4 regions of the Halomonas bluephagenesis genome follow, and region 1 is predicted to be linked to each of the others. Evidence: predicted binding sites of a transcription regulator. Region 1 holds the regulator's gene; each other region holds the start of a gene.
The links. The regulator sigma-54, encoded in region 1, starts transcription at its own class of promoters, with help from an activator protein. The targets are predictions, from matches to a motif close to TGGCACNNNNNTTGCTNT.
Positions count from the first base shown of each region.

Region 2: the regulator sigma-54 is predicted to act here: its motif matches at 2,313-2,330, upstream of REH51_RS13465 (NarK family nitrate/nitrite MFS transporter).
Region 3: the regulator sigma-54 is predicted to act here: its motif matches at 5,120-5,137, upstream of speB (agmatinase).
Region 4: the regulator sigma-54 is predicted to act here: its motif matches at 4,183-4,200, upstream of REH51_RS08040 (urease accessory protein UreD).

Region 1 covers NZ_CP133631.1:390,134-397,470, reverse strand. Annotated here, with positions in the region: gene pmbA (metalloprotease PmbA) at 1-141, shown strand, start outside; gene REH51_RS01895 (HPr family phosphocarrier protein) at 205-474, opposite strand; gene rapZ (RNase adapter RapZ) at 533-1,447, opposite strand; gene ptsN (PTS IIA-like nitrogen regulatory protein PtsN) at 1,522-1,992, opposite strand; gene hpf (ribosome hibernation-promoting factor, HPF/YfiA family) at 1,997-2,305, opposite strand; gene REH51_RS01875 (RNA polymerase factor sigma-54) at 2,403-3,818, opposite strand; gene lptB (LPS export ABC transporter ATP-binding protein) at 3,924-4,649, opposite strand; gene lptA (lipopolysaccharide transport periplasmic protein LptA) at 4,729-5,232, opposite strand; gene lptC (LPS export ABC transporter periplasmic protein LptC) at 5,241-5,813, opposite strand; gene REH51_RS01855 (KdsC family phosphatase) at 5,813-6,355, opposite strand; gene REH51_RS01850 (KpsF/GutQ family sugar-phosphate isomerase) at 6,391-7,337, opposite strand, start outside.
Region 2 covers NZ_CP133631.1:2,982,501-2,989,837, forward strand. Annotated here, with positions in the region: gene REH51_RS13460 (nitrate regulatory protein) at 1-699, opposite strand, end outside; gene REH51_RS13465 (NarK family nitrate/nitrite MFS transporter) at 804-2,156, opposite strand; gene REH51_RS13470 (patatin-like phospholipase family protein) at 2,457-3,476, opposite strand; gene REH51_RS13475 (methyl-accepting chemotaxis protein) at 3,597-4,694, opposite strand; gene REH51_RS13480 (murein L,D-transpeptidase catalytic domain family protein) at 4,924-5,649, opposite strand; gene REH51_RS13485 (L,D-transpeptidase family protein) at 5,751-7,337, shown strand, end outside.
Region 3 covers NZ_CP133631.1:1,476,858-1,484,194, forward strand. Annotated here, with positions in the region: gene REH51_RS06510 (aldehyde dehydrogenase family protein) at 1-928, opposite strand, end outside; partial or broken gene REH51_RS06515 (5-guanidino-2-oxopentanoate decarboxylase) at 929-2,581, opposite strand; gene REH51_RS06520 (YjiH family protein) at 2,593-3,975, opposite strand; gene speB (agmatinase) at 4,109-5,059, opposite strand; gene REH51_RS06530 (sigma-54 interaction domain-containing protein) at 5,271-6,689, shown strand; gene REH51_RS06535 (ABC transporter ATP-binding protein) at 6,788-7,337, shown strand, end outside.
Region 4 covers NZ_CP133631.1:1,837,150-1,844,486, reverse strand. Annotated here, with positions in the region: gene urtC (urea ABC transporter permease subunit UrtC) at 1-964, shown strand, start outside; gene urtD (urea ABC transporter ATP-binding protein UrtD) at 961-1,797, shown strand; gene urtE (urea ABC transporter ATP-binding subunit UrtE) at 1,797-2,507, shown strand; gene REH51_RS08045 (diguanylate cyclase) at 2,690-4,057, shown strand; gene REH51_RS08040 (urease accessory protein UreD) at 4,240-5,124, shown strand; gene REH51_RS08035 (hypothetical protein) at 5,222-5,503, shown strand; gene REH51_RS08030 (PepSY-associated TM helix domain-containing protein) at 5,523-7,037, shown strand; gene REH51_RS08025 (DUF3325 family protein) at 7,034-7,309, shown strand; gene REH51_RS08020 (FecCD family ABC transporter permease) at 7,310-7,337, opposite strand, start outside.

The DNA.
Region 1 (7,337 bases):
CCTATCGAAGAATTCACCATTGCCAGTAATTTGAATAGCATGTTTGCAGGCTTGGTGGCTGTCGGTGATGACATCGATACCCGTGGCAGTATTCACACGGGCAGCTGGCTAATTGACGCGATGACCGTCGCTGGTAGCTAACAATCGAGCTAATAGCTCAGTTAGCAACTTTGCGTAATAACTTATGGCAGTTGCTGCCTAACGTTAGTGGTCTTCGTCAAATCGTGCGTCGAACAATGCTTCTATAGCCTCTAGTGCTTGTTCGGCGTCGTCTCCTTCGGCATGGACTCTCAGTTCAGTGCCACAGGGAGCGGCCAACATCAGTAGCGACATGATGTTGGCCGCATCTGCCATTTGCTGTTGTTTGTAAATGTGAATATTAGCCGAAAACTGTTGGCCACACTTGACGAGCTTAGTCGCTGCGCGGGCATGAAGGCCGCGCTTATTAGTGAGTGTTAACGTTCTTTCTGGCACTCTGGTTCCTTTTTGCCGAGTGGAGTCGTGAAGAAAAGGCGTTGGTTAGTCGCTGTGCTTATTTTGCGTTTGTTGAAGGCGAGGATGTGAATGGCTGCTGTTCACTGAGGGTGTAATGCAGGCCTAGCTCACGATGACGGAGTTGGATTTCTCCCGCTTGTTTAACCAGCATTTGCGCCAATTGTTCCACCATATAGACAGAGCGGTGTTGTCCGCCGGTACAGCCGATCGCAATGGTCATATAACTGCGTTGGCTATTTTGGTAGGCAGGCAGCCACTTCTCCAACCATGTCTGGATATCATTGCTCATCTCTTCCACGACGGGATAGCCCTTCAGAAAAGTAATGATATTGGCGTCACGCCCAGTGTATTGGCGCAGCGTTGGATCCCAGTACGGGTTTGGCAGGCAGCGCACGTCAAAGACTAAATCAGCGTCAAGCGGGACACCGCGTTTATAGCCAAATGATTCTAGTGTTAGGGTTAATCTATCCTCACGCTTTTGGGCAACCTGGTCGGTTATCCGGCGGCGCAGATCGTGAACCGACAGGCGAGATGTGTCGATCATTAGGTCAGCGAGATCACGGATGTCGAGCAGAGTTTCTTCTTCTTTATTAATGGCCTCTTCAAGCGTCATGTCGCTATCGCGCGTCAGCGGGTGACGTCGGCGCGTGGCAGAGTAGCGCTCAAGAAGAATTCGCGCATCGGTGGTTAGATAGATAACTTGAAAATGAATGCTTTTCTGACGCAACGATTCAAGCATTGCTGGCAGCTGCTTTAGTGCAGCTGGTAGATTGCGTGCATCGATACTAACCGCTAGTTGGGGGCGTTCCCCTTGCTCACGCAGTTCATCCACCAGCGAGCCGAGCAGCATAGCGGGCAAATTATCGATGGCATAATAGCCAAGATCTTCTAACGCTTGTAAGGCGATAGATTTACCGGACCCTGAACGGCCGCTAATGATCACCAATTGCATAGAGTTTCTCTTGGCATGCCAATAAAAATGGAGATAAACGTTGGGCTAACAAGCAGTGCTTAGCGGTGGACCATTTAGGTAACAGGCTGTTCGCGAATTTTAGCTGTTATAAGGTCCAAAAGTTCGCGTTGGCTAGCCGCTCTGCGAAGCTGCTGACGTGTGTCAACGCTGTTCATAATAGACGCCACTTGCCCCAATAAAGCTAAGTGAGTGTCATCCGCCTCTTCGGGTACTAAAAGGACAAATACAAGGTCGACGGGATCGCCATCAATAGCATCGAAATCCACAGGCTCAGTTAGCTTTAAAAAACTAGCGATGGGTGAGCTGCAGTGAGGGCTGCGTGCGTGAGGAATGGCAACGCCGTTGCCTATTCCAGTGCTACCCAGGCGCTCACGACCAATGAGGCGGCTGAAGACTTCTTGGCTATCTAGGCTAGGCGTATTTTGCGCAATAAAGGTGCTGAAAAATTCCAGCACCCTTTTTTTGCTACCCCCGGGGACGTCATACAGCACGCGCTCCGGGGGAAGAATGGTTTCCAACGTCATTGAGTTAACGCACGCCTGCGCCTTGGGCGCGAGCTTGTGCTTTTTCCTTATGTTTAACGAGTTGACGATCGATTTTATCCGCTAGTGCATCAATCGCAGCGTACATATCATTGTCTAATGCTTCTGCGTGTAAATCAGCACCTGCAGCATGCAGGGTGCAGGCAGCTTGCTGACGCTCCTTTTCAACAGATAAGGTCACTTGTACGGTGGTGATGTTGTCGTAATGGCGCTCAACGCGTTCCAGCTTCTCATTTACATAGTCACGCAAGGCGTCAGTCAGATCTACGTGATGACCAGTGATATTTACTTGCATTGACGTGCTCCTTATCCATCGGACTGTTCTTCGATTGTAACCCTTTTTGCGCTATTGCAAAGCCCTTAGACAGACTTTGTTCGTTAGCACTGTTTTATTAGCGTAAACGGCGGCGTTCGCTTGAAGAGGGTATACCCATTGACTCGCGATATTTGGCCACCGTTCGCCTTGCCACATTAATGCCACCCTCTTCCAATAGCGACACGAGGCGGCTGTCTGAAAGAGGTTTCCCGGGCGGTTCATCTTGCACCAGTTTTTTGATTCGAGCCCGGATGGCGGTGCTGGAGTGACTGTCACCGCCGTCCTGGCCACTGACTTGGCTTGAAAAGAAGTATTTGAGTTCGAATACCCCGCGCGGGGTATGGATATATTTCTGTGTGGTGACCCTGGAAATAGTGGATTCATGCATTTCCACAGCGTCCGCGATATCGGCTAATATCAGCGGTTTCATGGCTTCTTCGCCATGTTCCAGAAAGCCTATCTGGCGAGCTATGATTTCTCGACCAACCCGCAGTAGTGTATCGTTTCGGCTTGAAAGGCTCTTGATAAGCCAGCGTGCTTCCTGGAGATGCTCTTTTAAAAACTGGTTATCTTGGCTCTTGTCAGCCCGTTTAATGAGGCTTGCGTAGTCAGGTTGAATGCGCAGCCGTGGCAATGCCTCCGGATTTAGCTCCAGGTGCCATCCCTCGTTATCGTGTCGTACCACTAAGTCTGGTGTCACATAGCTGTCATCTGTATCGCCAAAGGCGCTTCCTGGCCGAGGATCAAGGCTGCGGATCAAGCGGATTACGTCATCGAGCTGATCATCATCCAGGCTTAAGCGTCGCTTTAACAAACGCACATCATCTTTACCGAGCGCTTCAAGAAATTGACGTACTAGACGCTTGGCTGGCATAAGCAGCGGTGTATCTTCAGGCAGTGAAGCGAGCTGCAGCATTAAGCATTCCCGCAGGTCGCGAGCAAACACGCCGGTGGGCTCAAACTGTTGAAGACGAAGCAGGGTTGTTTCAACTTCACGCTGGCTAAGGCCTTCATGTCCTTGGGCTTTAAGTCCTTCGCGAATGTCGTTGAGAGGCTGGGTCAGATAGCCGTTGGCGTCCAGCGCATCGATGAGGCTTTCAGCGATGGCATGGTCGCGAGGTGAGAAGTCCGTCATGGCGAGTTGCCAAAGTAAGTGACCATGTAAGCTTTGGCCAGCGGCTTGACGCTCAAAGTCAGGCCCCTCGCTGCTGGTGCCATGGCTGCCTATATCTTGGTAAGTGTCTGACCAGTCACTGTCAGTAGAGAGTTCGCTAGGAATGCTTTCGGACCACTCAGCTTCCTGGGGTTCACTAACGGCCTGTTCGCCGAACTCATCTTCCTGTTCAAGCATTGGATTGGCATCAAGTGCTTGCTGAATTTCTTGACGAAGGTCCAGTGTTGATAGCTGTAGCAGGGCAATGGCCTGCTGCAGCTGAGGTGTCATGGTCAGCTGTGTACCGATACGCAATTGAAGAGAAGCTTTCATGACCATCTGAGAACCACTCGTTAATCAGAAAGCTCCACCCTAGTGCGAGTTATGGTTTGGTGCAAGTGCAATAAGTATGCCACTAGCACTATTTTTGCTGCAGGTGACTGTTTACAGGCGGAAATCAGCCCCCAAATAAACGTCTCTTACCCTTTGGTTATTGAGGATTTCCTGGGGAGGGCCGCTGGCGATGATATGGCCGTCACCTACAATGTAGGCAATATCGCAAATATCCAGTGTTTCCCGTACGTTGTGGTCAGTAATCAATACCCCGATATGGCGTTTTTTAAGTGCTCGGATTATCGTTTTAATATCGCCCACTGAGATCGGGTCAACGCCGGCAAACGGCTCATCAAGCAAGATAAAGGCAGGCTCTGTCGCAAGAGAGCGGGCAATCTCAACACGCCTACGCTCTCCGCCTGAAAGACTCATGCCTAAATTGTCACGGATGTGGGTGATGTGAAAATCTTCCAGTAGTGACTCAAGGCGCTGCTCCCTGGCGCTACGGTCGAGCTCTTTGCGGGTTTCCAGGATTGCCATAATGTTGTCGGCGACGGAAAGTTTACGAAAAATAGAGGCTTCCTGGGGTAAGTACCCAATACCTGCCATCGCGCGTTCGTGCATGGGGGCATGTGTTAAATCAAGCCCATCAATGCCTACTTTTCCCGCATCAGATTTCACCAAACCGACAATCATATAAAACGATGTCGTTTTGCCTGCGCCGTTGGGGCCTAGCAGGCCTACCACGCTGCCTTGAGAGATCTCTAGGTTAATATCCTTAACCACGCGGCGGCGCTTATAGCTTTTGGCTAAGTGATGGGCATAAAGTGTTTTTATCGGTGCTGCTTCTGATGTTGGTTCTGACGCTGTGGTTTGAGGTGCTGGCTCTGCGCTATTTGTCGGCACTGGGCACTCCCTATTGTTCCGGCTGAAGAGTCATGCGGATACGCTGTGGTTCACCACCACTAACATCAGAGCGTGCCTGAACAACGCCTTGGTCGATAAAGTACTCTAACCGTCCGCCTTGAAAGCGGTCTGCCTGCTGGGTAAGTTCGGCTTGGTCAATCAGCTCTACTCGGCGCTCGGCAACATGATAAATAATCCGCTTTGCCCAGCCTTCCATCGGCCTTGCCTGGCCTTCGAGCTGGTTGCGTATATAGGCTCGCCCACCGGTTGCTACGGCGCGCGATAGTTCACCAGCATCGTTACGCTGAATTTCAACGCGATCGCCGCGCAGTTGCATATTGCCCTGTCGAATATCGACGTTACCGGAATATACGGCGGTGCCTGCTCGTTGATCGAGATCTAAACGGTCAGCCTCTACTTCTACGGGGGCTTGGCTTTGCGCCATGACCGGAAGCGCTGCCGCTGAGATGGGTAGCGCAATGGCGAAGAGTGCCGTGCGAATGAGAGCGTTCATCGCGACTCCTACTGGGAACGAGTGGCCGGCGGATGAACGCCGCGCACGTTGTTGGTTAAGCGGATCTGGCTATCATCCAGCCATACATCCATGCGTGAAGCGTCAATGCGCTGGGGCGGCTGCTGAAGTACGGTCTCGGCATCGCTCCAGGCATGACGGGTGATGCCATCATAGTGCAATAACTCTGTATTCAGCTGCCAGCCCTCATCAGGAGCAAGTAGTTGAGCGGAACCAGCCAGCGTGAGTAACTGCGTGTCAGTATTAAGGGTGCCGGTCTCAGCCGTGGCCCGCCATTGGCGCTCTTCACTATCAAAGAGTATTACCCTGGGCTGGGTGACGTCGGTCATCGCCGCTTGTGGGGTATGCACTAAGCGGGGCGTCGTCAACGACTGCTGGATGGCGCCGGTTTCACCAAACAGCGTAATTTCTGCGTTTTCTAATACATGGCCAGGCTCTTGGGCGCGCGCTTCAGGGTCAATTGCTTGGTCTTGAGGGCCGCGTGGATCTAGCCATACAAGCACTCCACCTAAGATAAGTACCATGGCGGTTACCCAAACGCGTTTTTTAACCCAAAAGCGCATTACGATTGGCCGTGTAGATACGTGTCTAAAACAGCGTCCCAATGGCCTTGAGACATCAGTAAGGTGTCACAGATTTCACGTACAGCACCGTGACCGCCAAGACGATCAGTGATCCAGTCAGCGTGAGTGTGCATGTAGTCAGGTGCATTCGGTACAGTGATGCCGACGCCAGAACGCTTGATAGGGGCAAGGTCTGGTAAGTCATCACCACAGTAAGCAACTTGCTCTAGCGTAATATCGAGGCGTTGGCAAAGCGCGCGTAGCGTGGTGAGTTTATCCTCACATCCTTGATACACATGGGTTATGCCCAAAGACGCAGCACGCTGGCTGACCATGGGAGAGTCACGCCCGGTAATTAAGGCAACATGAATACCGACGCGCTTTAATAGTTTAAGGCCATGGCCATCTTGGGTATGGAACGCTTTGATTTCGATACCGTCAGCTTGGAAGTAGAGGCGGCCATCGGTAAGTACGCCGTCGACATCAATGGCAAGCAATTTTACGCGGCGAATCCGGTCTTGTAGAGCGTCAGGTAGGGACATGAAGCCTCCGTATTATTAATGTTTAAAAGGAACGATTAAATGACACCGCTGGCAAGTAAATCATGCATATGCAACGCACCAATAGGGCGCTGCTGATCATCCACAACCGCCAATGCGGTGATTCGACTATCTTCCATAATGCGTACCGCTTCAGCCGCTAATACATCTGGTCCGATACGTTTTCCTGGGCGCGTCATGACGTCATCAACTAGGACATCGCGTAGGTCATGAAACTGATCCAGTGTTCGGCGTAAATCACCGTCGGTGTAAACGCCAGCAAGGCGACCTTCGCTATCAACTACGCAGGTAAAGCCCAGCCCTTGGCGAGTAATTTCCAAGAGTGCGTCCCTTAGCGGGCTGCCTAATGCCACTTGGGGAAGACGTGATCCGTTGTGCATTAGGTCTTTTACACGCAAAAGTAGGCGTTTGCCGAGGCTTCCACCGGGGTGTGAAAGCGCAAAGTCTTCAGCAGTGAAGCCTCGTGCTTCCAACAATGCCACAGCTAAGGCATCGCCTAAGGCAAGTGCCGCAGTGGTTGAGCTAGTCGGCGCTAAGTCGAGTGGGCAGGCTTCGCGCTCAACCCCGCTATTAAGATGAGCATCGGCGTGTTTGGCCAACGTGGAACCAGGGCGTCCGGTCATGCTTACAAGAGGGGTGCCTAAGCGTTTCAGCAGTGGAAGCAGTGCTGTGACCTCTGCTGTTTCACCAGAGTTCGAAAGTGCTAGTACGACATCTGCGCGGGTGATCATGCCGAGGTCGCCATGGCTGGCTTCACCTGGATGCACAAAAAAAGCAGGTGTGCCGGTGCTTGCCAGCGTTGCGGCTAGCTTGCCCGCAATATGTCCTGACTTGCCCATGCCGGTTACAACCACGCGGCCGTGGCAGGCGAGAATAAGTTCACAGGCATGGTCAAAGCTTTCATCAAGCTTTGCCTGAAGTCCGCCAATAGCGGCCTGCTCAATTTGCAACGTGCGCAGCGCAC
Region 2 (7,337 bases), 1.5 Mb from region 1:
CTGTTGAATCCCCGCGAGTGTTCGCGGCGAGAGAGCCTGTTGCCAAGCAAGCTCTGCCTCGGGCGAGGCAAACTCTTCAAAGGTATCGAAGCAGCGCTGCTGGTCACGTACTAATTGATTCATCAACTCGCGATGGGCATCGTCGAAATGCCCACTGGTAAAGCCAAAGGCACCGCAGGCACGTTCTTGCCCAGCGAGCTCTTTGCCTTGCATAAGGTGAAAAATAGCTACCAGTGCACGTGTGATGTCCGGGTCTACCGAGGTGTCTGCTGCTTCAAATACAATAGCGAGAAGACCGCTGATTAAGTGGTTAAACGCTTGAGTTGCCGCGTCAGGGGAGACTGCAAATGAATGGATTGCTTGTCGCAAAGTGTCAAGGTCATCCAGAGCAAGCCACACTGCAGCGATCCGCCTGAGTAAGCGTGCCGCTGCCTGTGGCCGTGCTTCTTCGGCAAGCGCTTCTAGTCGCTGGCGCATAACGGTCTCAGCTTCTTGGCTACGCTGTACAAATTCCTTTCGCCGAGTGGCAAACCGCTTACCTTTAGAGGCAAGATAAATTGTTGAGGCTCCTCGTTCACGTTGGAGTGCATGAATAAAACCACTAATATCGCCAACGATTTCTGAGGTAGTGGTTAAGTGGTGCAGACTGTCGATATCGCATCGAAGGGCGGTTAAGAGTAGCTGTTGGGCTGAAGACATAATGGTTTCCTTTAACTCCCCGCCTGAGATGAAGTCCCCCCTGTCGCAACAACGTGTCGCAAAAAATCGTCGCGGATAAAGCGTACAGAGGGGGTAAGTGAACACTAACGCAGCGAGAGTGCGCCTGCGTTCGTATCGTCGCCAACCGCATCACGATAGGCTGTTGCTTCTTCAGCTTCTGTAGCATCGCTGAAACGTACTACCAGTACACAAGAAGCGAGCACTAATACGGTAATGCCGAGGTAAAAAAGCCCTTGTTGATAACCAAGACTTTCACTACGGAACAGAAAAGCTGCAGATACGGCGCCCACGTTTCCACCCGCACCCACAATACCCGCAACAGCCCCCAGTGCTTTTTTATTAATAAAGGGCACCACACCAAATGTCGCTCCCTCAGCCATCTGAACAAACAGGCTAAATACCAGCATGATGCCGATTGCGAGGCTTAAGATATGCATTTGTGAGAAGGCAATGAGCGCTATTCCTTCACACACCAAGGCGATAAACAGCCAGCGGACTCGACCTTTTAAACCCCCTTGTTTGGCGAATAGGTCTGAAAAAACGCCACCAAGGGTGCGGGCAAAAATATTCATAAGGCCAAACAAACCAGCGATTAAACCAGCGGTTGCCAGGGTCAGGTCAAACTTGTCGAAGAAATAAATAGCGGCAATATTGTTGATCGTTAACTCAACGCCGAAGCAGAGCCCATAAACAATAAACAACGCCCATACACGAATATCCTTTGCGGCGGCTAGAAAACTTTGTACTGCACTATTTTCACCTGTGGCTTCGGGTAGCTCACCGCGGGCGCGCAGGTCGCTAAAATTGCCATGGGGGGCGTCTTGGGTAAACAACCAATATCCAATCCCGGTAAAGAACAGCACGACACCAGGCACCACCATCGCTAGACGCCATCCCAGCGTTTCACTAACGCCAAGCATTAGCAAACCTGAGAAGATCAACGGCATCAGAATTTGTGTGGTACCGCCACCCAAGTTACCCCAGCCAGCACTGGTCGCATTGGCGGTGCCAACGACATTCGGCGCAAACATCATCGTGGTGTGATATTGGGTGATAACAAAGGATGCACCGATGGCGCCGATAGCCAAACGAGCGAGCAAGAAGGTCTCAAAGCTATTGGCAAAACCTATGCCCATGACGGGTATAGCGCCTAGCATTAACAAGCCGGTATAGGTTTTACGAGGACCAATTTTGTCGCATAGCACGCCAATCAGCAGACGGACAATAACGGTAATAGCAACGGAGGCAATAATAGTATTGCCGATCTGCGTTTGGGTAAGTGATAGGTCTTCACGGACCACTGCCATTAGTGGTGCGATACCAACCCAGCCAAAAAAGCAGATATGGAACGCGAACCAAGAAAAGTGGAACGCGCGCATTTGAGGGGTGGAAAAGTTTAATAGCCGAATGCGGTTAGCTTTATTGCGAATGTCCATGGATGGCCTCACAGAGCACGATACGAGTGGGTCAAAACATGGCGCTTGGAAAGGCGCTATGTTGTTAACGAGAACATGCCTTCGCCATTGAAGGGCAGGTTCGACGCACTCGTACCCGTTGGGCCTGGTCCACGCCTACCATCATTCAGTAAGAGTGAAGCAATTAGTTCGCCATAAGATGATTTTGTAAATAAAATCATCCATTTATTTTTGTGTGTTTGATAGGAGGGGCGTTGTGGTCGCTGGCGATGCACCAAGGTGGCGCACCTGCGATGTAGAAGTGCGACACGTGAGTGCTGGTTATTCGTGCAAATAAACGGCGTCAATATCTAGTGTTGAACGCTCACCTATCTCCTCAAAGTGAGCCTCTAGCCAGCGCTCGGCAGCGGCGCGCCCTTGGTCAAACAGATAACATAGAAACGCCCACTCTGAATTCATTTTGCTAGATACCGAGAGATCCGCTAGGGCCTGTTCGCCACTGATGCGGTGGAAGAGCGCTTGCTGGTAGCAGTTTTCAATCCCCTGTTCATCCAGTGCGCGCTTAAGTAGCGCAATCATGCGTATTTCTTTAATTAGGGCGGAATTAAAGGTAATTTCATTTAGCCGATTCATAATGGCCGAAGCGGAGGTAGGGACTTCTTCTCTACTGATGGGGTTAATTTGTACCAGCAGAATGTCTCGTGCGCTGCACTCCTCCATCAAGGGGAACAGCGCTGGGTTGCCCATATAACCGCCATCCCAGTACGCTTCGCCTTCTATCTCAACCGCTTGAAATACAAAAGGCAGGCACGCTGAGGCCATGACTGCGTCTACGCTCATCTCTTCGCGGCGAAAGACACGCTGTTTTCCGGTGCGAACGTTAGTGGCCGTCACAAACAGTTTAAGCTGTTCGCAGCGTCTTACGCGTTCGAAATCAATATGTTCAGCAACAATATCGCGCAGTGGATTAATATTAAGAGGGTTCATTTGGTAGGGGGATACCAGCCGGCTTAAAAGGTCCATGGCCACGTAACCCGGGGAATGATCGAGAGACCAGTTTCCGGTAAGTACGTCTAGTGGTGAACGGCGAATTGGACTCGTCATACCTGCTCGACTAACCGCTTTCCAGAACTGGTGCAGCGCTTGCCGAGCCGTCTCTTTGTTACCGCGGGTGAGGGCGTCTGCCATGACCACACCATTCATCGCGCCAGCGCTTGTTCCACTGATGCCCTCTATCTCGATACGGTCGTCTTCAAGCAATCGATCGATAACCCCCCAGGTGTAAGCACCGTGGGCGCCACCGCCCTGTAAGGCGAGATCTAGCTTTTTGATCTGCGACATAGCCGTTCCCTGCTGAGTGGATGATTAAAAGCGGTAACGCACCCAGCATGGCATAAAAGCGTGTGATATGTGTACGTCTCCAAAAAAGGCGCGCAGCACGAAAAGGCGCACAGCATGCCATTAAGGTGAATCTGCTAATGGCGAGGGGCGTCCTGTTGAAAGGGGAACTTCATAAACGGCATGCTCCATCAGTTTATCAAGCTGTAGCGCTAGCTGGCTGCTGGCCTCTTCCATCATGGCTAGCGCTGCAAGCTGACCATTATGATCACCTTGGCGGGCAAATTTCAGCGCTTCTAAACCGCTTTCATGGAAACGCTTATGTGGCGCCGCCAGCGCTTTGTAAGCTTCCGTGTGCTTATAGCGACGACCATCACCCATAAAGTACCAGTGCCCAAGTGTGCAGTGCTGATGATCTTCTAAACTCTCTTCGAGGTGGGCAGAGAGTAGCTGCCTATAAAGGCGGCTTTTCCATACTGCATGCTCAAGTTTGGTGGCGTGCAAATAAGCCGTGGTTGTACTGTGGTGTATGACCTTATACATATGTCGTGACTGGTCTATCAACTGCTCAATTACCTGCTCTGCTGATTGGGCGGCGCTGGTTAGAGCCTTTATTTCCTGCTGCTGATAATCACGGATCTTTGCATCTTCATTTACTTGCGATGTGGTGCGCTCGATCCATTGCGCTAGCTGATGCGCTAATTGCTGAGAGTGTTCTGATAATTCCTGCAGGTCCTGCACAATCGCTGGCATGCCTGCCGGTTGCTCATGGAAGTGAGCGACTTCCAAGGCCGCAGTGATGGCTAGCGCTTGTGTGTGACCTGCGTTATGCCCTAATTCGACACTTAGCTGGCGTATATCGTGAAAGGCTTGCTCGGTCACTAAAGAAGACGATAAATACGCGTCTGTTTGCTGGCAGCGTTGGCGGGGTTGTTGCAATGTTTGTGCGGTTTGCTCGGCTTTATGGAGCCGGCCGAAGGTGTCGGTGAGTGTCGATTGCTCGGCAGCAAGATGCTGAGCGTGGACTTCTACGCCCTTGCTCAACGAGCAAAGCATATCTGCGCCTCTGGCCTGAAGCATGCTGAGTGACTCAACAGGCGTCATCAAGCTGATTGCGCGACAGCCGTGACGCTTTTTTTCGATATCTAACTGGGCATTCAACGCCGCTACTTCTTGTTCTAGGCGATGGATAGTTTGATAAGGGTGCATAAAAGCAAACATGGCCAGTACCTGCAAAATAGTAGTTAGCTTTGTGATGTTTTGTCACAAAGTATTGCAGGTGGTTGCCGTGCGTGCCTGAATTACCTTGTATTAATGATGAAAACCAGTCTCTTGCGTTTTTGGCGGCTATGTTTTTTAATGTATCTGGCTCAGTCTCGAAGACCAGTCTAAAAGACCGACCTTACAGAGTAGGTGGTTTAACCGCTCGGGTATTCTGATGAGAACGTTATCAGCGTTGGGCTAAGTGAGGAGCGTTGCCGCTTGGGCAGCGCAGAAACTGTGACGTCGCTAACCACTCTTCATCAGGGTAGTAGGCGAAGACATACTGGTTCTCTTTCAAACTGTCGATAAGCGGATACGTGATGTCTTCGCGTACGGCAGGGCAACCGTGGCTACGTCCCAGCCTGCCGGTCTGCGTAATAAAGTCGTCGCTAACATAGTCAGCGCCATGGATTACAATCGCCCGCTCAAACGCGAGGTCATTGACCTCTGGCTCTAAGCCATCCAGGCGCAACGAATAGCCATTACGACCATAATAACTATTCATTGTGCGAAAGAGTCCGATGCTGGATTGGTGACTCTCAGGGGTGTTGGAGAAAACCTCTGCCAACGCATCGCCAGAGCCTTGCCCGTGGGAAACGAGCTCTTCAAATAGCAGCTTATGTTGATGTAGGTCGAAGACCCACAGCCGTGGCTCGGTAGACGGAAGCGAGTAATCAATGACGGCTAAACGCTCAGCGGTTGGGTCAGCGCAGCTAAGTGATTGAGCGGCGAGTCTTAGCGCTTCTGGCGTTGCCGATGGCGCTAGTTGGAGCAGTTGATGATGTAATGGCGAAACACCGTGAGGTGGTGTGGAGGCTACTTGAGAGAAATAGCTAGCCGCTTGCAAAGGAAGGCTTAATAACGCTAATGGCAAAGAAATAATGACAGCAGAAGCACGCAGATATAAAGGCATAGAGTGCAATCTCACAATAGATATCGACGAAGGGTGTGCATAAACGGCTATGATGAAAGGAAGTGCCGCAACAATGATGAATAGTAACGCAAGGAGGGGCGATGAACGAGACACAGTTACTAAGACGATGGGCGATAGGGATGGCTCTATGTCTGACGCTGATCCAAGCGCCTCAGTTAATTACCAGCGCGCAAGCTGACCCAGGCTCACTTGAGCAGGCATTAGCTCAGCGTGTAGATGCTCAAACAAGTGCGTTACTGCCTGTTGGTGACTTTTATCAACAGCTAGATCAACGGCCAGTCTGGCAAGATAGCAATCGTGTTGAAGCGCTGGTGGACGCGCTAAATAGTCTTGAAGATGATGGCTTGGCCCCCGGTGATTATAGCGCTGGCGACCTGATGGACGCATTTCAGACTAGCCAGCAAGCAAGTACGTTGGCCCAAGCTGATTTTGATATTCAGGCCACGAAAGCATTGTTGCTAGCGCTTGAGCATCTCTCACGGGGCAAGGTAAATCCAAATGAAGTTGAGCCTAAATGGGATATCCCCAGGCCTGAGCGTCGCTACTCTTTACTGCGCATTGCCCATGCGGTCGAAAATGGCGATATTCAGGGCGCGCTTGATTATGTCAGGCCCTCATCGGCTGAGTACGCTCAGCTACGTGATGCGCTACGTCATTATCGTACGCTGGCGGAAAAAGACAGTGTTCCCTACCTGACGGGCCGCGATGAGGCGTTACGCCCAGGTGATGCCAATGAAGATGTGCTGGTATTGCGACAGCGCTTGGCCTATTGGGGAGAAACCGATTTGCTGGCGGCGGATAGCAGTGCTTATCCAATGATTGAGGCCCAGTCAGTGGTTAGTGACCAGCGTACCTACGATGCTGAGTTAGAACGGGCAGTTAAGCAATTTCAACGTCGCCATCAGTTACAAGAAGATGGCGTTGTGGGTGAGCGCACGCGACTTGCATTGAATACACCTGTTACGTCGCGTATCGATCAACTTCGTGTCAATTTAGAGCGAGCTCGGTGGATCAGGCCTACTCAAACCAATGAGCCGCGAGTATGGGTTGATATTGCGGGTTATCGATTGCATTACACTCGGCCCAATGGTGAGCACTGGGATGCTCGAGTGGTCGTTGGTACACCGCGGCGCGAAACGCCTATTATTCATTCGGCAATTAGTCACTTAACCGTGAATCCTTCTTGGACTATCCCGCCGACCATAATGCGTGAGGATGTTTTACCTCAGGTAAGACGAGACCCTGGCTATTTAGCACGGCGAAATATTCAAGTGTTAAGTCCCTCCGGCGAACGGCTAGACGCTGACGCTATTGACTGGCAGCGACCTGGTGCGGTGATGCTGCGTCAAGTATCAGGTGGCGGTAACCCGTTAGGCCGCGTGGTCGTGCGTTTTCCTAACAATGAAATGATCTATCTACACGATACGCCAGCAAGAGGGCTGTTTCAGCGGTCTCAGCGAGCGCTAAGCTCTGGTTGTGTGCGCGTTGAGGGTGTAACGGAATTTGCACAGTTATTGCTTCAGGATAGTGGCAGTCGCTACCAGCTATCATCATTGCTTAACAGCAGTGGAAGTGACCGTAATGTTAATCTCCCACAGCGCATTCCTGTCGCATTGCACTACCTGACTGCCTGGCCAAATGCCCAGGGGGAAGTGGAGTTCCGTGAT
Region 3 (7,337 bases), 1.1 Mb from region 1:
CGAGATAGAGTGCTTCTGCCACGCTTTCATGCACCAGTAAACGCGAAGTCGCTGAACAGATTTGCCCGGCATTGAAGTAGATACCCGCCATTACCCAGTCGGCGGCTTGAGATGGGTCGGCGTCTTCCATTACCAGGATCGGCGATTTTCCACCTAGCTCTAGGGAGACACTGGCAGTGCGAACGGCAGCAGCTTGCATGACGGCTTCGCCGACTCGGTTACTGCCCGTAAAAGAGATTTTATCTACACCTGGGTGATTGGTTAGCGGTGCGCCAATGCCCTCGCCATCGCCGTTAAGCAGGTTCAGTACACCGGCTGGCAGACCAATTTCCAGGGCAATTTCTGCCAGTGCCAACTCGGGGAGCGGCGTCACCTCTGACGGTTTGAGCACTGCGGTACAGCCTGCCGCCAACGCGGGCGCCAGTTTCCAGGCGCTTGTCACCAGCGGGAAGTTCCAGGGCGCAATCAGCCCAACGACACCCACCGGGTCATGATACGTACGTGCCTCAACGCCCTCCATTTCCACACTAATCAACTCGCCTTGGCGGCCATCCAGTGCTTTGGCCTGCTTAGCGTAATAGCGATAACAGGCAATCGCATCGTCCAGGTCTATGCCTGCTTCAGCTAGCGGTTTGCCGTTATTAGTGGCTGGCAGAGTGATTAGCGCTTCTCGGCGAGCCTCCAACGCATCGGCAAAACTATCTAGGTACTTTGCACGCGCAGCTCCACCCAGCGCTTGCCAAGCAGGTTGTGCTTGCTGAGCGGCTTTAACGGCAGCGTCGACATCTGCCGCGTCCCCCGCCGTGACCTGAGCAATGCGCTCTTCGCGATAAGGGTTCATCACATCGAGCATGCGCGTGCCTGCTGAGGCAACCCATTGATTGCTGATGAACTGCTGATTGATAAATTGCTGGTTGATTAACGGCATCTACGTATCCTGGTCAGAAATTCTGCACGCACGCTGCCAAGCAGCCGCGCCTATTTCAATGAGTAACGGGCCATTTGAAACGCGCTTAGCGAGTGAGTTTGCAAGCTCCTCAGGGCTTTCAACCCGCACGCTTGGGCAACCAAACCCTTCGGCCAAAGTAAGAAAGTTGGGGGCTTGAATATCCACGCCCAAACGCGCCACACCGTTGGCATCCATATAGCGGCGAATTTCTTCATAGCCTGCGTTGTGCCACAGCACAATCACCACCGGCAGGCGTTCCTCCACCGCGGTAGCAAGCTCAGAAAGGGTGAACATCACCCCGCCATCACCAACAAGCGCCACCACGGGTAGATCAGCGCGAGCTAACTGCGCACCTAACGCTGCTGGCAGTCCATAGCCCAAAGTGCCTTAGCCAGTAGAAGCATTGAAGTAGCGTCTTGGCGCTGGCTGGCTGACTAGGTGGTTGCCCGCATACACCGGCGCGGTGGAGTCGCCTACTAAAATCGCCTCGGGCAAGTAGTCTGCTAGGGTTTTATAAAGCGGTACAAAGTCGCTAAAAGCCGGATCGTTAACCAGATTCAGTGCGCCCAACGTCGTGGTAGTTCGTTCACTACCTTGGCGCTGCAAGGGGTCGGGGAAATGAGCGAGTAAAAGTTCTAGGCTACGCCCGGCATCGCCAACTAACCCTAGCGTTACACGCTGGTTGCGCACCAATTGTTCGGGGTCGAGATCAATACGAATCAGCGTGCCATTAAGGTGAAACCCACCGTCAAACACGACGTCGTAGTCGGTCTCGCCGAGTTCGGTGCCCACCGCCAAAATCACATCGGCATTGGCCGCCAGTTCGCGCACCGCTGGCAGCGCGGCATTCGCGCCCAAATCCAGCGGGTGTTCGCGGCCTAGTAGCCCTTTAGCGTTGATGGTCGTCACCGTGGGGGCATCAAGCTTCTCCACCAATGCCCGAGCAGCGACTGGCGCTGCCACGCAGCCCCCTCCCAGAAGCACCAACGGCTGGTTGGCCGCTTTTAATAAACGAGCCGCTTCAGCAAGCCCCTGCGGGTCAGGCGCTGCTCGGTAAAGCGTTGGCGCTTGCCAACTGGTCGGCACCTTCACCGGCGCATTGAACAGGTCAATCGGAATTTCAATATGCACTGGGCCTGGGCGCGCACCATTGAAGATCGCAAAGGCGCGGGCCAGCACATCTGGTAGCGTATTGGCATCCAATAGCGTATGGCTAAACCGCGCTACGCCGCTAATCATCTGCTGTTGGCTGGGCAGCTCATGCAGCCGACCTTGGCCTAGCCCCAACGTATCTCGACGACTCACACTAGAGATCACCAGCATGGGGATAGAGTCTGCTAATGCTTGGCCCATGGCAGTGGCAATATTGGTCATCCCTGGGCCAGTGATAATCAGGCATACCCCAGGCTGGCCGCTAGCGCGGGCATAGCCGTCAGCCATAAACCCTGCGCCCTGCTCATGGCGCGGGGTTATATGCTTCACGTCGCTGCCTTCCAGCCCACGGTAAAGCTCTACCGTGTGCACGCCTGGAATGCCAAACAGAGTTCGAACCCCATAGGTTTCGCGCAGCAGGCGGATCAACAGCTCGGCACAGGTCATGGTTGAGTGATTGCGCGTTGCGTCAGCGTTCATAACAGGCCCTCTCAGAAGAAAAATGTGTGGGCCATAAAGGCAATAATCGGCAGTGTAATCGCGGTACGCAGTAAGAAAACCACTGCCAGTTCCCAAAACTTGATGGGAATTTTCGATTTGAGTAGCAGCGCACCGATTTCAGACATGTACACAAGCTGCGTCATGGAGAGACAGGCAATGACAAAACGGGTCAGCTCACTTTCAATATTCGTCGCTAGCACCGCTGGCAAGAACATATCGGCAAACCCGACCAGCGTGGCAGGGGCCGCCGCTTGTGCTTCAGGGATACGCAGCAATTCAAGCACCGGCACCATTGGGTAAGAGAGCCAGGTAAACAGCGGAGTAAACTCGGCTAAGATCAGCGCGACAGTGCCGATCGCAAACACCAGCGGCAGCAGTGTCAGGAAGATATCAATCACGTTGAGTAGCGCTATGCGTCCCAACTCGCGCGGCCCCGGCGCACTGCCTGCTCGACGAGTGGCCTGTAAAAGGCTGTAGCGAAACAGTCCCACTTTTTCAGTGCGCTCTTCGCTAAGCTGGCATCCGACGGGCTCATAGTAGTCATCAGATTTGCGCGAAAGTGGCGGAATCCGCGACACGATGACCGCAGCGATCAAACCAGACACCACTACCGTGAAGTAGAACTGCACGAAGAGATGGTTAATATCAACAAAGTTAGTAACCAATAGACTGAAAGCAATGGAGGCAACAGAGAAGTTGGTCGCAATGACTGACGCTTCACGGCCGTTGTAGTAACCCTGTTCGTACTGCTGGGCGGTGATCAAAACCCCCACGGTGCCCGACCCCATCCACGAGGCGGTGGCATCGATAGCGCTGCGTCCCGGTAGGTTAAAAATCACCCGAAACGGTTTACGCACCATGGTGCCGATAAACTCCATAAAGCCGAACTCGACCAGAAACGGTAGCAGAATCGCCGCAAAGAAGAAGAACGTTAGCAGTACCGGGGCCAAATCATTCAACATGACGCCACCGGTAAACGAGGCGGTGACGAACTCAGGGCCGAATTGAAAAAAGGTCATGAGGACAAAAATCGCACCTAATATGCGCATGACAACCCAAATAGCGCTTACATCAAACATATCGTGAAAGGGGCCATTTTTTGCCCAATCAGGTTTGGCAAGCTTGGCGTATAGTGTTACCACCACCGAAAGACAAAGAATGACTACCGCAATGGCGGGTAGTGCTGCCCCCAATAGCGTTTGCAAGCCGTCCGCCATCAGGCCCATGCCAATGTTAATGGAGTCGCCTACTTGAAAAGGCACTAGAAACAGCAGCACCCCGATCAACGATGGAATAAGAAACTTCAATAAATGCGCGCGGGGGATCTCCGCCGGAGACGTCGGTTCTTCCGACTTTACTTGAGAGTAAGACATACGTTTCACCTATTGGAAGTGATTATTAGAGGTGGGTTGGCGGCATCCTGGCAGGCAATAAGCAGCCTGCCATTTCTTTGTTCATTAGCGCCTTGTCAGGTAAGCGCTTTTATTTGTTCTATTTCAGGACTGGTTAATCACCGTGCTTCACGCCCGGCAGCACGCAGAGCATTTCGTACAGCAGTGTGGCGCCCATTAATGCGGTGTTACCGCTAGGGTCGTAAGGAGGCGACACTTCTACCAGATCACAGCCGACAATGTTTAACCCTGCCGCACCGCGCACAATTTCCAGCCCTTGCGCTGAGGTCAGCCCGCCCATCTCAACCGTTCCCGTTCCTGGCGCAACGGAAGGGTCCAAGCCATCGATATCGAAGCTGATATAGACAGGCACATCGCCCATCTGCTCGCGCACTTCTTCCATCAAGGGGGCAAGCGAGCGATACCAGCACTCTTCAGCGGGAACGACGCGGAAACCCTGGCCTCGGCACCAATCAAAATCCTCGGCTGCGTAACCGGTACCACGAAGGCCGATTTGAACCACTTTGCCGTGGGCTAACAGGCCTTCTTCCTGGGCACGGCGAAACGGCGTGCCATGGGCAATCGGCTCACCGAACATGTGCTCGTTTACATCGGCATGGGCATCAATATGGATCAGCCCCACTGGCCCATGTTTTTTGGCAATGGCACGTAAAATGGGCAGTGTCAGGGTGTGTTCGCCACCCAGCGTTAACGGAATGCAGTCGTGCTTAAGCACGTCATCATAAAAGGCCGTGATGATGTCAACGCTTTTGGGCAGATGAAACGTGTTGATGGGCACGTCACCTATATCGGCCACTTGTAAACTTTCAAACGGCGCGGCGCGGGTCGCCATGTTATAGGGTCGAAGCATGCGAGATTCATCACGAATCTGACGTGGGCCAAGACGCGTACCAGGTCGATTAGACGTACCAATATCCATTGGAATACCGATAAAAGCAGCATCTAAGCCAGCTGCGCTTTCTTGGGTGGGTAAACGCATCATAGTGGCAGGCCCACCAAAGCGCGGCATGATATTGCCACCGAGCGGCTGGTTAAAATCAGACATACAGATCTCCTTGGCGTTGTTTATGTTGTAGCGCTGTATTGCGTACTAATAGCGAAATACATTGCACAGAACATGCCAAGTCTCTGAACGCCCTGATAATAGGGCTTCCAGCCATCACCGATGCAATAATGCATCAAAATGACGTACACTTAAGTCAAATATGCATCGTTGATGCAAAAATGAATCAGAGATTATTCAAGAGACAATCGCTGTGAGTGAAATCGATAAGTGCGTGCTAAAAACCATTGTGGAAACCGCCAACGACCACTTCTTTATCGTCAGCGGCGAAGGTCGAGTGCTTGATATTAGTCCTGGCGCTGAGGCTGTTTATGGCGCGCCCCGGGAAGAGTTGCTAGGCAGTAGCGTTTACCAGCTTCAGCAAGCAGGCATCTTGAAGCCATCCATCACCTTAGAAGTGATGCGCACCCACCAACCAGCACAACTTATGCAGGTAACAGGCACCGGACGCCGTGTTATTGCTGACGCTTACCCCGTCTTTGTTAATGGAAAATTGGAACGTGTTATTAGCCGTTCCAGAGACTTAACCGATTTACAGTTACTACAAGACGAATATGCACTACTCCAGAAGCGCTTTAGTGAGCATTTAAAGCGCAGCCAAGCAGCCCCCGATGCAGAAGAGCAAGCGCTGGACGATGCGTTGGATAACCTGCAGGCAAGAAGCCACGTTATGCGTGAAGTCGCCTTGCTTCTCAAGCGGGTCGCCCCCTCGGACGCCAATGTATTGATGCTAGGGGAGTCAGGCGTGGGGAAAACCGCGTTTGCCAAGCAGCTTCACCGCTGGAGCCAGCGTCAGGACCACCCCTTTATTGAGGTTAACTGTGCGGCCATTCCCGAAAACTTATTTGAGTCTGAGATGTTTGGCTATCAACCAGGCGCGTTTAGCGGCGCTGCCCGTCAAGGAAAAGCAGGCTTATTAGAGCAGGCGGAAGGCGGCACACTGTTTCTCGATGAAATCGGTGAGCTTCCGCTATTAATGCAAACCAAACTGCTAAAAGTCATCCAGGACGGGAGCCTTACCCGGTTAGGTGATACACGACCGCGCAAAGTGGACTTTCGCTTAGTTGTCGCCACGAATCAGAATCTAGCTAAACAAGTAGAAGCGGGCCTATTTCGCCTGGATCTTTACTACCGTCTCAACGTCATACCGGTCACGCTTCCTCCTTTACGCGACCGCCGAGAGGATATTCCTGATCTCGTGGAAGCCTGTTTGAAGCGCCTTAACCAACGCTATGGGCGACAAAAAATCCTGGGCAACCAAGTATGGTCAACCTTAATGGGAAGCGACTGGCCAGGTAACGTCCGCGAGCTTGAAAACTGGCTAGAAAGAGCTTGGTTATCCAGCCCAACGGATCAAATTGAAGCACCTAGCCCTCACCCCTTTACGGAGCAGCCCCCTGCTAATCTAGCGCAAACTTCAACCTCTTCGTTAGTCGCCGCCTTAGCACCAGAGGAAACCCTAAAGCAGTACCTCGCCAGGCTGGAGCGCGACACACTGGAAGCGCTGAGCAAAACGCTACCCAGCACGTATGCCATCGCTGAACGGCTGGGTATCAGCCAATCCAGCGTGGTGCGCAGGCTGCAGCGTTATGGCATTAAAATCACTGTCTAACGCTTAGGCTGACATATCCTCGCCACATAAGCGTCACACAACCGAAACACCTTCATCGCACTCTGAAACATCGTTGTTTATTGCTGGTGAAGGGGTTTATGAGCCAATCGCGTATCCGCCTGGAGCGCGTCTCCAAATGTTGGGGCGCGACAACCGCTGTCGATGACATCTCGTTTGATGTCACGCCTGGGCAGTTCGTTATTTTGCTGGGGCCATCTGGCTGCGGCAAATCTACCACGCTGCGTATGGTGGCGGGTTTGGAAGGGGCCAGTAGCGGGAAAATCCATATTGGCGAGCGCGATGTCACCCTTCTTCCCCCCGGCGACCGCGGGCTGAGCATGGTGTTTCAGTCCTATGCGCTGTTCCCGCACTTGAGCGTTGCCGACAATATCGTTTTTGGCCTACGCAGCCGCAACGTACCCAAAGCCGAACAGCGCCAACGGTTAGCCCACGTCGCTGAACTGGTTGATCTTACTGACTACTTAAACCGCAAGCCTGCCCAGCTTTCCGGCGGCCAGCGCCAGCGGGTGGCGTTGGCCCGCGCGATTATTTCTGAACACCCGATCTGCTTGATGGATGAGCCACTTTCCAACCTGGATGCACGGCTGCGAAGTGATATGCGTCGGGAAATTAAAGCGCTGCAAAGCC
Region 4 (7,337 bases), 1.4 Mb from region 1:
CTTAAGCTACGCGCTGCTGGCAGTGGCGGTGGATTTGGTATGGGGCTATTTGGGCATTTTGAGCTTGGGCCACGGGGCGTTTTTTGCCATTGGCGGTTACGCCATGGGCATGTACCTGATGCGCCAAATCGGTGACCGCGGTACTTATGGCGACCCGGTACTACCGGATTTTATGGTGTTTCTCAGTTGGGACAGCCTGCCCTGGTACTGGCTCGGTTTTGATATGGCCTGGTTTGCGTTTGCCATGGTGCTGTTAGCCCCCGGGTTATTGGCACTGGTATTCGGCTTTTTGGCGTTTCGTTCACGGGTCACTGGAGTGTATCTGTCGATTATTACCCAGGCGCTGACCTTTGCCCTGATGCTGGCATTCTTCCGCAATGAGATGGGCTTTGGTGGCAACAACGGGCTGACTGATTTCCGCGAGCTGCTGGGCTTCAACCTGCGCAGTAACGACACTCGCTTAGGGCTGTTTATTGCCACCGGCGTTGCGTTGGCACTGGGTTATATCCTGTGTCGGGCGATTGTTACCAGCAAGCTAGGTCGGGTGTGTGTGGCAACCCGGGACGCCGAAGCCCGCACGCGGTTTATTGGCTATCGGGTCGAACGCTTCCAGCTGTTTGTGTTCGTGGTTTCCGCCATGCTGGCAGGCTTGGCTGGCGCGCTTTATGTCCCTCAAGTGGGAATTATCAATCCCAGCGAGTTCTCGCCGATTTTCTCGATTGAAATTGTGCTGTGGGTGGCGCTGGGTGGCCGTGCCACGCTGTATGGCGCGGTCATCGGGGCGATCTTAGTCAACTACGCCAAAACAATTTTCACTGGCGTGATGCCCGATGCATGGCTATTTGCCCTGGGCGCGATGTTTGTCTTGGTCACCGTGTTTCTACCCAAAGGCGTGGCGGGGTTGTTGCTCCACCTAAAACGTCGCAAAAAAGCCGATACCTTGCCGAAGGAGGCTACCGCATGAGCTTGTTGCAATCGCTAACCACGCGGGATCGGGTGTTTGATTTTATGGCCCCTCAGGCCTCACCGGTAGATGTGCGTCATGGCCCGATTCTGTATATGGAAGATGTCTCGGTGAGCTTCGATGGCTTCAAGGCAATCAACAACTTAAACCTGACCATTGATGACGGTGAACTGCGCTGCATTATCGGCCCCAACGGGGCCGGTAAAACCACCATGATGGATATCATTACCGGCAAAACGCGCCCTAACGAAGGCAGCGTGTGGTTTGGCAGCCGCCATAATTTACTGCAAATGAATGAACCGGATATCGCCAGCTTGGGGATTGGCCGTAAGTTCCAAAAGCCCACGGTATTTGAAGCGCTGAGCGTGTTCGAAAACCTGGAGCTGGCGATGGCCGCCGACAAGCGCATTCTGCCAACCCTGACCGCCCGCATGACCGGTGAGATTAAAGACCGCATTGATGACGTGCTGGAAACGATCGGCTTGACCGAACTGCGCTACCAGCCGGCAGGGATTCTTTCCCACGGCCAAAAACAGTGGCTGGGAATTGGCATGCTGTTAATGCAACGCCCGCGCCTGCTGCTGGTAGATGAACCCGTTGCTGGGATGACGGAGCAGGAGATGGAGCGCACCGCTGAGTTGCTGACGGGCCTAGCGGGTAAGCAGTCGGTTGTCGTGGTAGAGCATGACATGGGCTTTGTACGTTCTATTGCCCGCAAAGTGACCGTGTTGCACCAAGGCAGCGTGCTGGCGGAAGGCAGTATGGATCAGGTATCCAGCGACCCGAAAGTGGTTGAGGTGTATCTGGGTGCAGACGACGAGGAGGCTGCCTAATGCTGGCGATTGAAAAGCTCAACCAGTTTTACGGGGAAAGTCACACCTTGTGGGACTTAGATCTCGACGTGCCTGAAGGCCAGTGCACCTGCGTGATGGGCCGCAACGGGGTGGGTAAGACCACCTTAATGAAAGCCATTAGGGGCGAAGTGGCCGTAAAGAGTGGCCAGCTACGCTATCACAACGGTAAAGAAGGTCAGGTTGAACTGACGAAGAAAGCCGTTGAGGCACGTTCCCGTTTGGGCATTGGTTTTGTCCCCCAGGGGCGGCAGATTTTTCCGCTGCTCACCGTGGAAGAAAATCTACGCACTGGCTTGGCAGCGCGCAGTGATGGGCTGAAAAAAATCCCCGAGCGTATCTATGAACTGTTCCCTGTTTTAAAAGAGATGAAGCATCGCCGTGGCGGTGATTTGTCCGGTGGGCAACAGCAGCAACTCGCCATTGGCCGTGCGCTGGTGATAGAGCCCAAACTGCTGATTTTGGATGAGCCAGGAGAAGGCATTCAGCCCAATATTGTGGCGCAAATCGGTCAGGTCATTCGCCAACTGATCAAGGAAGATGGCTTAACGGTACTGCTGGTCGAGCAGAAGCTGCCCTTTGCCCGCAAGTACGCCGACCGCTTTGTGATTATGGATCGCGGCCGACCGGGCGCCAAAGGCGAGATTGCTGAGCTTTCCAATGAACTGATCAAGCAACATTTGACCGTCTAAGTTATCCACAGCTGGTTTCACTGACGTCCGCCATTATCTTATTCACAGCGTTGTCTGATTCACAATCGCGCCTCACTCAAGTCAATGGCGGACTTATTATGAAAAACCTGAGCTGAGTACGCATTGGCACTATTATTTTGCGTGTAAGATGACCCGTCTTCTTAATAATAATTGGGTGCGCAATGCGCTACAAAGATAAACATCAGCTCGCCGCCGAATGGCAAGTGCTTTTAGAGCGCACGCCAATATTGCTGCGCCAAGCAGTGGAAACGTTGGTAGAGCACCACTGCGACCGCTTTGCGGATCATTTTTATGGGGTAATGCTGGAAGACCCCCACGCGTCGCTTTTTCTCTCTAATGACCAAGTACGGGAGCGTTTAAACCCGTCTATGCGGCGCTGGCTGAAGGCAATGTTTACCGTTGAGCAGGCCGATTTTTACGCCCTGGTAGAACAGCAGGAAAAAGTGGGCCATGTGCATGCCCGTGTCGACATTCCTGTTAACTTGGTGCTTAACGGGGCAAGGCAGTTAAAGCAGGCGTTTTATCAACAAATTAACGCTATGTTTGCCACGCCTCTGTCGCCAGGTGATGCATGCGTCTACGTCTCAGATCATATTGATATGGCCATGGAAATCATGAGCCATGCCTACTCAGTCGCCAATGATCGCAATGCACGCACCGAAGAAGCGTACAAGCTATTTGCTCTTACCCAGAATATTGGGGACGAACGCGAGCGTCAGCGCTCTGCGTTATTGAACTGGGAAAATGAGCTGATGTTTGCCGTTGCCGCGCAGCAGGAAACGGCAACACTGCCCAAACTTTCCAAATCGGAATTTGGCTTGTGGTATTTTCACAAAGCCTGCCATGCCTTTGAAGGCGCGCCAGAAATCACCACGATTTCGCGACATATCCGTCAGGTCGATCAAGAGTGGCTTTTTGCACTGGGTCAGGATGACATGGGCCAGCGGCTTAATGCCCTGAGTGATATTCGCGATGCGGCGCGCACCATTTTAATGCTGCTAGATGACGTGCTGGAGCGTGCCTCGGGGCTAGAGGCGGGGGGCGATAGCTTGACGCGTTTGTTGAATCGCAAGTTTCTGTCAGTGGTGCTGAGCCGGGAAATTGAAATTGGTCGCCATTCAGAAAAACGCTTTGCCCTACTGATGGTGGATATAGACCACTTCAAGGCGATTAACGATACCCATGGCCATGATGCTGGTGACAATGTGCTGCAGCAGGTGGCCAGTATCCTCGATCGTTCCACCCGTGGTGGTGATTATGTATTTCGGATGGGCGGCGAAGAGTTTTTGATTGTGTTGGTCGATAGCGACCCGGATGGCAGCCGACTATTTGCTGAGCGTCTCCGTCAGGCAGTGGCCAAAGAACCCATGCTGGCCGCCGCCGATACGCTGCTTAATGTGACTGTCAGCGTAGGCGTAACACTTCACGACGGCCATCCTGATTATCAGCGTTCGATGCAGCTCGCCGACCAAGCACTTTACCAAGCGAAGCGCAGTGGGCGTGACCGAGTGGTCGTACAAAACGCTTAAACGTGTGATTACGGTGCGACCTGCTTCGGTTTTGATCCATTTTGGTGCGAAGCGGGCGAGGTGAGAAACTGCTTTTTCCACCTCTCGAGGCTGTTTTGGCGGCGTATGAGCATTTTTCACCATTTTGGCGCACTCCTTGCATTTCAAGTTGAAGTGTTGATTAACAGGAAACAAAAGCGCCCATGATTTTGAGTGAAATCGCGACACCCGCTGCTGGCTCAGGCCACCGCTTTGATGGCGAACGTCACTGGTCGGCATCGCTGGCGCTTCGTTTTGCTAACCGTGAGGGCACAACCCGGTTGGTGCAGGCCCGTCACCAAGGGCCTCTACGCGTACAGCGCCCGTTTTATCCTGAAGGCAGCACAGAAGCCTGCCATGTGTATGTGCTTCACCCGCCCGGTGGCTTGGTTAGCGGTGATGCACTGACGATTCGCGCCCACATCGAGCGTGGTGCCCACGCGCTACTCACCACGCCTGCGGCCAACAAGCTTTATAAAGCCGACAGTCAGGGCGTCGCCTGGAACCAAGATACCGAACTTAACGTGGAAGATGGCGGCATCCTTGAATGGCTGCCCCAGGAAACCATTGCCTTTGATGGCTCCAAAGGCACTCAGCGAACCCATATTGCGTTGCATGGCAGCGCCCGCTGCCTGGGCTGGGAAATCATGGCGCTGGGTCGCCCTGCCAGTGAGCTTCCTTATGTAACAGGCCGCATTGAGCAGCACTTTCGTTTAACCCTAGATGGCAAGCCGCTGTGGCTTGAACGCCAACCGTTGGACCCTGTACATCCGCGTTTTAACGGGCGCTGGGGGCAGGGGGGCGCCACGGTGCAAGCCACGCTGTGGGCGGTTGGTTTAGAAGATGCCGGTGCGGCGATTGATGAACTACGCGAAGCGCTGCCGGACAACCCACGCTGGGCGGTCACCGTTCGCCAGGGCGTTCTGCTGCTACGCTACCTTGGAAACTCCCGTAATGAAGCCTGGGCGCTGTGTGAACAGGCCTGGCACCTATTACGCCCGCGCTGGATCTCACGTGCCGCCCACACGCCGCGCATTTGGTTAACCTAAACGTTGTGCAGCAGGTGCTAAATAAGTTACCTCCACTAATGCAAATGAAAACCTTTTGCATTAAAGTGTTGTTTTGTGACCTGCACCGAGATGTACCATGTTGCTCAACGTTTTACCCTCCTCGTATTGGCTGCTTATCTTACGCATCCTGGCCGCGACGCTTGGCGGCTATATAGTCGCTGCACTGTTCTCGGTGGCAGCGCTTGGCTTACCGCTAGATATCATGATGTCTCTGCGTATCGGCATGATGGGGAGCTTCATTATTTGGGCGGGCGTGGCGACTTGGTCGTTTATCACGCCGAGTTTGATACGCCTTTGGGGGGCTATCGGTCTCGCCGCTTGCGGCCTTCTATTGGTGGCTACCTATGGCATCCACTAAGCGCAGCGTGAGGCGTAATATGGCTCAGCTGCACACATGGTGCGGCTTGCTAGCTGCTTGGCTGCTGTTTGCCGTTTTTCTGACGGGCACTTTGAGTTACTTCAAAGAGAGTATCTCGTTATGGATGCAGCCCGAGCTGCCGAGTGTCGCCGCGAACGCTGAGTGGGATAACCGACGTCTGGCTGATTACTGGCAGTACTATCTTGCTGAACATGCCTCATCGGCGAGAAGCTGGCAGATTACCTTTCCTAATGAGCGCATGTCGGTCTCGACAGCCGTTTGGTTTGGGGAGGATGGGAGAGAGCAGTTGGTGCTTGACCCAACCACTCTGGCGTTGGTTACTCCGCGTGAAACGCGTGGGGGGGATTTTTTCTACCGATTCCATTTTCAATTGCATCACTTCCCCGCCGTCTATGGCCGCTGGATCATTGGTATCGCCACCATGATGATGTTCGTGGCAATCATCAGCGGCGTGATAACCCATAAAAAAATCCTGCGCGACTTTTTTGCTTTTCGGCCCAAAAAGGGCGCCCGTAGCTGGCTAGATGCTCACAATGCATTTTCTGTGTTAACGCTGCCTTTTCAGCTAATGATTACCTATACCGGCTTGATAACGCTCATGTCGCTCTATATGCCTTGGGGAGTAGAGCACGCGTTTCCCGATGCTGACGCGCGTCGCCAAGCGACCAGTGAACTGCATGCCTTTCCCCTCTCTGACTCAGCCACGGGGCAGCCTGCAGCGTTACATGCTCTTAGCGAACTGGTCGGTGATGCTGAAGCGCATTGGCAGAAGCCGGTGCAGTCCCTGAGGGTCAGCCACCCTGGCGATGCGGGCGCGCGTGTCGTAGTTTGGCAGAGTGCTTACGAGGCGTTATCCGCACACCGCCCACAACGTATCTATGAAGCAAGTTCGGGCGCGTTGTTAGCAGCAACGCAGTCGCAACGTTTTGATGAACAAGCACACGGCGTCATGGTGGGGTTACATGCAGGACGTTTTGCCGACTGGGGTATGCGCTGGATCTATTTTGCGTTGGGCGCTGCTGGGTGTGGCATGGTGGCAACCGGGCTATTGCTATGGACGTCAAAGCGTAAGCACAAGAAGGGCAGTGTGGTGGGGATCTGGTGTGTCGAGCGGCTTAACATAGCGACGCTGGCGGGCATGCCGATTGCCGTGTTGGTCTTTTTAGCCAGCAACCGACTTTTACCGGTGGCGCTTAGTGGGCGTGCCCAATGGGAAATCCATTTTTTCTTTGCCGCCTGGCTGCTCGCGTTGCTACACGCTGTCTTCAGGCGCTCGGCCTCGCAGGCATGGTGGGAGCAGTTAACACTGACCGTTATCTTGTTGCTTTGCTTGCCAATACTGAATCTCTTGGTTCCTTCCTATCGTGTTCTAGGTGATCTTGCCGAAGGTGATTGGCAGCGTGTTAGCGTTGACCTGATGTGTTTGGTCAGCGCGCTGATCATCGTATGGCAAATGAGACGAGCCGCTAAAAAAGCGAGCACCCGTGTGCAGACTATTCAGGTGGCGTCATGATGCTCCTCACGATTCTGACACTCAGCGCACTTGGCTTTGTGTTGATTGCGCTATCGGATACCCGCCATCGACGCCGTTGTGGCCTTAAGCCTGTTCAACAAAAACCTTGGTTCTGGGCGGGCAGCGCGATACTTGGTTGGCCGCTTTGGTTGGCAATGGAAACCTGGAGCACAGGGCTGGCAATAACGCTATGGCTTGGTTGCCTAAGCATCTCGGCGGGAGTGGTGTTTCTTGGTCTGGCGATGTTTGAGCGTTTCCGCCAGCAGCCGTAATTACCCCCGCCGCTGGCGATTTAATAAA